One region of the Streptomyces sp. NPDC051018 genome, then DNA from elsewhere that is predicted to be linked to it. Evidence: riboswitches for the same ligand, from Rfam matches in the RefSeq annotation. Region 1 holds a riboswitch; the other holds the start of a gene.
The links. Region 1 has a riboswitch for cyclic di-AMP ahead of ACIBCM_RS28335 (M23 family metallopeptidase). Riboswitches for the same ligand answer to the same signal wherever they lie in the genome.
Positions count from the first base shown of each region.

Region 2: linked by a shared signal. The riboswitch ahead of ACIBCM_RS32545 (NlpC/P60 family protein) and the one ahead of ACIBCM_RS28335 (M23 family metallopeptidase) in region 1 are both predicted to bind cyclic di-AMP.

Region 1 is NZ_JBITFN010000020.1:108,731-112,567, reverse strand. It holds gene ACIBCM_RS28345 (GNAT family N-acetyltransferase) at 1-837, opposite strand, end outside; gene ACIBCM_RS28340 (HPr family phosphocarrier protein) at 1,051-1,332, shown strand; gene ACIBCM_RS28335 (M23 family metallopeptidase) at 1,838-2,614, opposite strand; cyclic di-AMP (ydaO/yuaA leader) riboswitch at 2,627-2,822, opposite strand; gene ACIBCM_RS28330 (M16 family metallopeptidase) at 3,050-3,837, opposite strand, start outside.
Region 2 is NZ_JBITFN010000029.1:61,406-65,242, forward strand. It holds gene pcrA (DNA helicase PcrA) at 1-1,606, opposite strand, end outside; cyclic di-AMP (ydaO/yuaA leader) riboswitch at 2,257-2,424, shown strand; gene ACIBCM_RS32545 (NlpC/P60 family protein) at 2,426-3,664, shown strand; gene ACIBCM_RS32550 (hypothetical protein) at 3,796-3,837, opposite strand, start outside.

The sequences.
Region 1 (3,837 bases):
GAGGTCGACCGGCTCGCCCGTCGCGGCGACGGTCTCGCCGACGGAACGGAAGGCCGGGACCCCGTCGATCTCGCGCTGCGATGCGGGGAAAGCCCTGTTCACCGCGTAGGTCCGGCCGGTGTACCCCCCGCCGAGAATGTTGCGCAGTACGGTCCGGCCCACCCCGCCCGCGGCACGTCCGGCGCCGACGACCGCGACCGCCCTGGGCGCCAGCAGCCGCTGCACCGAGCGGGCCTCCGCACGCTGCTCCCGGCCGCGCTGCACCGCGAGGGACTCGGCGGTCGGTTCGAGATCGAGGGTCAGATGGACCGAGCCGTCCTCGAAACTGCGCTTCTGGGTGTAACCGGCGTCCCGGAGGACCTTGATCATCTTGTTGTTCGCGGGCAGCACCTCGGCGGCGAACCGCCGGATCCCTCTCTCACGCGCGACGGCAGCGATGTGTTCGAGCATCGCGGAGGCGATCCCGCGCCCCTGGTGGGCGTCCTGGACGAGGAAGGCGACCTCCGCCTCGTCGGCGGGCTCGCTCGCCGGACGCCCGCGCTCGTCGATCCGTTCGTAGCGGACGGTCGCGATGAACTCCCCGCCGGCCATGGCCGCGAGTCCCACCCGGTCCACATAGTCGTGATGGGTGAAACGGTGCACGTCCTTGGGGGACAGATGCGGGTAGGGAGCGAAGAAGCGGTAGTACTTCGACTCGTCCGAGACCTTCTCGTAGAAGCTGACCAGACGGTCGGCGTCGTCGGCGGTGATGGGCCTGATACGCGCGGTGGCGCCGTCGCGCAGCACCACGTCCGCTTCCCAGTGGTCGGGGTAGGCGTGATCGGACTCCGTCGGCATGGCAGAAAGCGTACGGCGCCCTCCCCCCTCGTGGAGGGCTCTCCGGGATGGTCACCGGGCGCTGCGGCAATGTCACAGGTCGCGGCCGGTCTCCGGGCACGGCAATCTGGGAGCGCCGACGGGTCCCACCTCGGGAAACCCGCCGGTACGGGCTTCGCGGCCCACCGTGAGAGACTGGTCTAGACAACCAATGATGACTTGAAGGGCAACACCATGGCTGAGCGCCGCGTCAACGTCGGCTGGGCCGAGGGCCTTCACGCCCGCCCCGCCTCCATCTTCGTCCGTGCCGCCACGGCGTCCGGTGTTCCCGTGACGATCGCCAAGTCCGACGGCACTCCGGTGAACGCGGCCTCGATGCTCGCCGTCCTCGGCCTGGGCGCGCAGGGCGGCGAGGAGATCGTGCTGGCCTCCGAAGCGGACGGCGCGGACATCGCCCTGGACCGGCTGGCCAAGCTGGTGGCCGAGGGACTGGAAGAGCTGCCGGAGACGGTCTGAGGGCGCTGCGCGGAGACCTCACAGGCACCGCGCGCCGCGTCCACATCCATCCACGTCCACGGATAGACCGCACAGAACACGCCGTACGGAGCATCCGGGCAACCGGGAGTCCGGAACGGCCGTCCGGCTCGTCGGCCCACCGCCCCCACAAACAGCACACAGGCGCCGTCCCGCACCCCGGGACCGGCGCCTCTCGCCGTATCAGTCGCCATCAGGGGGATTCCCGTCGCGCCGCCCCGGCAGGATGACGCGCCACCACCGCGCGAAATCGCTTCCGTGGTCCGGCCCGGCGACACGGGGTACGGCCCGACCACGCGGGTAACGGACCGGATGGCACGGAAACTGCCCTGGTGGCACGGACACGGCCCGGGACGCCGGGAAAGGCCAGGCACCCCGGGGAACAGCACCACGGAAAACATCCGGCACGACCGACGCCGAAGGCCCCGGCGTCACAAACGCCGGGGCCCGGTGACGGTGATCGCCGCGCGGACGGTGTCCGCCCGGGTCAGATCTTCACGCCGTGCGAGCGCAGATAGGCGATGGGGCTGATGTCCGACCCGTACTCGGCGTCGGTACGGACCTCGAAGTGCAGGTGCGGCCCGGTGGAGTTGCCGGTCGACCCCGCGAGCCCGATCCGCTCCCCCGGCATGACCTGCCGGCCGACCGAGACGCTGATGGACGACAGATGGCCGTACTGGGTGTACGAGCCGTCGCGCATCTTGATCACGACGTTGTAGCCGTACGCACCGCCCCAGCCCGCCTCGACGACGGTTCCGGCGCCCACGGACACCACGGAGGTACCGGCGGGGGCGCGGAAGTCGACGCCCGTGTGGGTGCCGGAGGACCACAGCGAACTGTTGGCCTGGTAGGCCGTGGAGACATGCGAGCCGGCGACGGGCAGCCGGTAGGTGTTGAGGAGCTTGCGCTCGGCCTCGCGGGCGGCGCGCTCCTTGGCCTCACGGGCGGCCTTCGCGCGGGCCTCGGCCTGGGCCAGCGCCCTGGCGGTGGCCTCGTCGGCCGCCTTGCGCTGGACGACGGCCTGGTCGGCGACCGTGTCGGCCATCCGCTCGGAACCCAGGGCCTCGATGACGCCGGTGTCCTCGGCGCTGAGGCCGGGCTCGGCGGGCTTGGCTTCGGAGTCCGAGTCGGCGGCGAACGCCGGTGCGGCGAGGGTTCCGATGACACCGGTGGTGGCGAGGGTCGCGACTCCGGCGATGCCGGCGCTCTTGCGAGACATCCGGCTCGGGCCGCGGTGTTTCCCGGCGGGGCGGGTGAACGCCATGAAGGGGCTTGTCCTTTCCTTCCCTCTCGCCTACCGGGTTAGCTGACGGGTTCGGAGCAGGAAGGTCTCCTACGGGCTCCTCCGCACGGATGCGAAGGGGTCCGATTCACCCCTGTGGGGATTGCCCCTCCGGGCGCGTACCGCGGCAGGAGGGAGGGTCCCCGGCTCCCCCGGCTCGCGCCTGACGGGGATTCGGCGATGACTGTCCGTGCCGCGGGTGCGGCGTACTCCCGACGAACAGCCGGGACGACGCTAGGCCGGAGAGCTGTCGATCACCAAACAGACGGCCGATTTTGTTGCTTACACCACAGGACGCGTCACCCGACTTCCCAACAATCCGGACATTCAGCGGGTCCGGGAACGAGCCAAGGGGAGAGCCCCGGTGTCCCGTGACACCGGGGCTCCCCCGTGCCCGCGGAGTGCGGGTGGGCTCAATCAGCCCGTGACGACCGTCACTTCGCCGATACCCAGCTCCTTCACCGGCTCGGCGATCTCCGAGGCGTCACCGACGAGCACGGTCACGAGCCGGTCCTCCGGGAACGCGCTGACCGCCGCGGCCGTCGCCTCCACCGTGCCGGTCTGGGCGAGGCGTACGTACAACTGCGCCTGGAAGTCGTCCGGAAGGTGCTGCTCCACCTGGTCGGCGAGGGTTCCGGCGACGGAGGCCGCCATCTCGTACCGCAGCGGGGCGACGCCCACCAGGTTCTGCACGGCGACATCGCGCTCGGCGTCGGTCAGGCCCTCGGCCGCGAGCGTCCGCAGCACCTGCCAGAGGTCCTTCAGCGCCGGACCGGTGTTCGGTGTGTCCACCGAACCGCTGATGCCGAGCATCGCGGCCCCCGACCCGTCGGGAGCGGAGCACAGGACCTGGCCGAAGGCCCGTACGCCGTAGGTGTAGCCCTTCTCCTCGCGCAGCACCCGGTCCAGCCGGGAGGTGAGGGTGCCGCCCAGGCAGTAGGTACCGAGGACCTGGGCGGGCCAGACGCGGTCGTGGCGGTCCGGGCCGATCCTGCCGATCAGCAGCTGGGTCTGCACCGCACCCGGACGGTCCACGATGACCACCCGTCCGGTGTCGTCCGCGGTGATCACCGGTGCCGTACGGCGCTCGGCGGTGTCACCGGTCCAGTCGCCGAGGGTCTCGGCGAGCACCGCGTCGAGGTCGACCCCGGTGAGGTCGCCGACGATGACCGCGGTGGCGGTGGACGGACGGACGTGCGCCTCGA
Region 2 (3,837 bases), on a different contig from region 1:
GCTTGACCGCGTTCGCGGAGCGGGCCGCCATGCCGTACGCCTCGTCCACGCGCCGCAGCGCCTGGGGGAAGGTGATCTTCTCGCGCAGCGCGAGCGCGTCGATCATCGCCTCCGCCCGGTCGCCGATACCGCGCTTGGGCACATTGAGGATGCGGCGCAGCGGGACGTTGTCCTCGGGGTTGGCCAGGACGCGCAGATAGGCGAGAACGTCCCGGACCTCCTTGCGCTCGTAGAAGCGGACACCGCCGACGACCTTGTAGGGCAGGCCGACGCGGATGAAGATCTCCTCGAAGACACGGGACTGGGCGTTCGTACGGTAGAAGACGGCCACGTCGCCCGCCTTCGCGTCGCCCGCGTCGGTGAGCCGGTCGATCTCGTCGGCGACGAACTGGGCCTCGTCGTGCTCGGTGTCGGCGACATAGCCGGTGATCTGCGCGCCCGCGCCCGCGTTGGTCCACAGGTTCTTGGGGCGGCGGCTCTCATTGCGCTCGATGACGGCGTTGGCGGCGGACAGGATCGTCTGTGTGGAGCGGTAGTTCTGCTCCAGCAGGATGGTCGTCGCCTGGGGGTAGTCCTCCTCGAACTGGAGGATGTTCCGGATGGTCGCCCCGCGGAAGGCGTAGATCGACTGGTCGGCGTCGCCGACGACACACAGCTCGGCGGGCGGCAGATCCTCGTATCCGGTGCCCACCAGTTCGCGTACGAGGGTGTACTGGGCGTGGTTGGTGTCCTGGTACTCGTCGACGAGGACATGACGGAAGCGCCGCCGGTAGTGCTCGGCGACGTCCGGGAACGCCTGGAGGAGATGGACGGTCGTCATGATGATGTCGTCGAAGTCCAGGGCGTTGGCCTCACGCAGCCGCGCCTGGTACATCCGGTACGCCTCGGCGAGCGTCTTCTCGAAGCCGCCCCCGGAGCCGGCGGCCTGGTCGGCGTAACTCTCCTCGTCGATCAGCTCGTTCTTCAGATTAGAGATCTGGGCGCTGAAGGACTTGGGCGGGAACTTCTTGGGATCCAGGTCCAGATCACGGCAGACCAGGGCCATCAGCCGCTTGGAGTCGGCCGCGTCGTAGATCGAGAACGACGAGGTGAAGCCGAGCTTCTTGGACTCGCGGCGCAGGATACGGACGCAGGCGCTGTGGAACGTCGAGACCCACATCGCGTTGGCGCGCGGGCCGACGAGCTGCTCGACGCGCTCCTTCATCTCACCGGCGGCCTTGTTGGTGAAGGTGATCGCCAGTATCTGCCCGGGGTGGACGCTGCGGGTCGCCAGGAGGTGGGCGATCCGGTGGGTGAGCACCCGGGTCTTCCCGGATCCGGCCCCGGCGACGATGAGCAGGGGGGAGCCGGTGTGCACGACGGCGGCGCGCTGCTGTTCGTTCAGCCCGTCGAGCAGGGCTTCGGGGTCCACGACCGTCCGGGGCGCGCCGTCGCGGTGGTACGCGCCTCTGGCGGGGGGTACGTCGAACGCGCCCTGGAAGAGATCGTCCGGAATCTCCTCCCGGGCCGGGCCCCCGGGACCCTCGTGGTCCTCGGGCGGCGGCGGGGGCTCCTCCGGGGTGCGCCGGAGGTTCGCCAGGAAGTCTTCGTCAAAGAGGCTGCTCATCGCTCTCCGAGTTTATGCCTCGGCACTGACAGCCCGCCGCCGCATCGGCCGCGGGGCCGCCGGGAGGCGTCAGGACACGGTGATCACACCGGTACGGCCCGGTCGTTGCGTACTGTACGCACCCGGGGACCGTACGGATACGGGCATACGGACATGCCGCCGGCACGGGCCTCGTGGAGCACGGCCCCGCCCCCGGTGACGGGTCCGGTGAGGCGGGCGGGGGGACGCGGGTCCGGTAAGGCGGGCGGGCTCCGGGCGAGGCGCCTCCGGGCGGGGCAGGCGTGCCGGGCGGGACGGCTCCGGGGAGGCGCGACGGGCATACCGCGGCCGGCACCGCGATACGACCGCCATCACGGCTGCCACCACCACCGCCACGGCCGTGACCAGCGGTGATCGTGTCCTCGTCCGGGTCCCCGGAGGGCGGCTCCGCCGTCACGCGGATACGGTTCCGGGAGCCCCCGCGCCCGCGCACCCGGGGTGGCCGGGCGACCTCTTTCGGTCATCGGCCGGGCGTCCCCGCGCCCGTGCACCCTCGACGCCAAGGTCACAGAAAAGTATCGGGAATATCGAACATCGGCCTTCACCGCGGCCACACGGTTGCTAGCGTGCTCGATCAGGCGGCCCGTACCCCCACGGCGATCCACGCCAAGCGGGCGGCCACGTCGAATTCGGGCTTCCCCCAAGGAAGTTCGAAACCGGGGACCCACCATGCACAACCGGGGTGAATCGGACTGGCCTGAAATGACTGGTCCGTAGGGCGACCTTCCGTTCCGCCCGAACCCGACAGCTAACCCGGTAGGCGGTCAACGGAAGAAGGAGATGCCGGCGTTGGCGTCGCATCGCAAGCCCCGCAGTCTTACCGCGCTCACCTCGAAACCCCTGACGGCCGCCGGTATCACCTCCGCGGCACTCGCGTCCGTCGGTCTGCTGTCGGCGGGGAACGCCTCCGCCGCGCCGGACGCGCCGGAGCCGAAGCCCTCCGTCGAGGAGGTGCAGAAGAAGGTCGACGACCTCTACCGGCAGGCGGGGACCGCGACCCAGGAGTTCAACAGGGCCAAGGAGGCGACCGCCGAGAAGCGGCGCGAGGTGGACCGGCTGCTCGACGACACGGCGAAGCGCGCGGACAGACTGAACGAGTCCCGCCGGACACTCGGCTCCTACGCCGCGGCCCAGTACCGCACGGGCGCGGTCAGCCCGACCGCCGCGCTGATGTTCGCGGACAGCCCGCAGCAGTTCTTCGACCAGAACCACTTGATGGACCGGATGACGGACCGTCAGCGCGAGGTCATAGCCGACTACGAGACCCAGCGGACCGAGGCCGCCGAGCAGCGGGAGCGGGCCGCGCGGAGCCTGGAATCACTCGCGGAGTCGCAGGAGACCCTGCGCAACGGCAAGCAGCGGGTGCAGGCGAAGCTGGCCGAGGCGCGCTCGCTGCTGTCGAAGCTGACGGCCGAGGAGAAGGCCCGGCTCGCGGCGATCGAGCGCGAGAAGGAGGCCGAGGCCCGCCGCCGGGCCGAGGCCAAGGCCGAGCAGGAGGCCCGGGAGCGGCAGCGGGCTCAGGAGGAGCGCAAGCGCCTGGAGAAGCAGCGCGAGCAGAGCGGGCAGCCCGGCAGCGGCACGGGCTCCGGCACGGGAAGCGGCTCCGGTACGGGATCCGGCTCGGGTACGGGCCAGGGGTCACGGCCGGGACCGGGCTCCGGCAGCTCCACCGCCAAGGCCGGCAAGGTCCTCTCCTTCGCCCGCGCCCAGCTCGGCAAGCCGTACGTCTGGGGCGCGGCCGGGCCCAGCTCGTACGACTGCTCCGGGCTGACACAGGCGGCCTGGAAGTCGGCGGGCGTGACCCTCCCGCGCACCACCTGGGACCAGGTGAAGACCGGCACCCGGGTGGCGACCAAGGATCTGCGCCCCGGTGACCTGGTCTTCTTCTACGACGACACCAGCCATGTCGGTATCTACACGGGCGGCGGCAAGATGATCCACGCGCCGAAACCCGGCGCGAAGGTCCGCGAGGAGTCGATCTTCTCCATGCCGATCCACAGCAGCGTGCGCCCCGCCTGACGCCGGCGCGTGCCCGGGACCGGTCGCGGTCGGATCCGCCCGTACACCGTCGTCCGTAGATACCCGCGTATGCCCGCGCAGGCCCGCGGACGTCCGTGCCCCTCGCCTCGCCGTGCCCGCGGCGGGGCGGCTCAGGTCCAGAGGGTCGCGATGAAGATGTTCACCATCGTGAG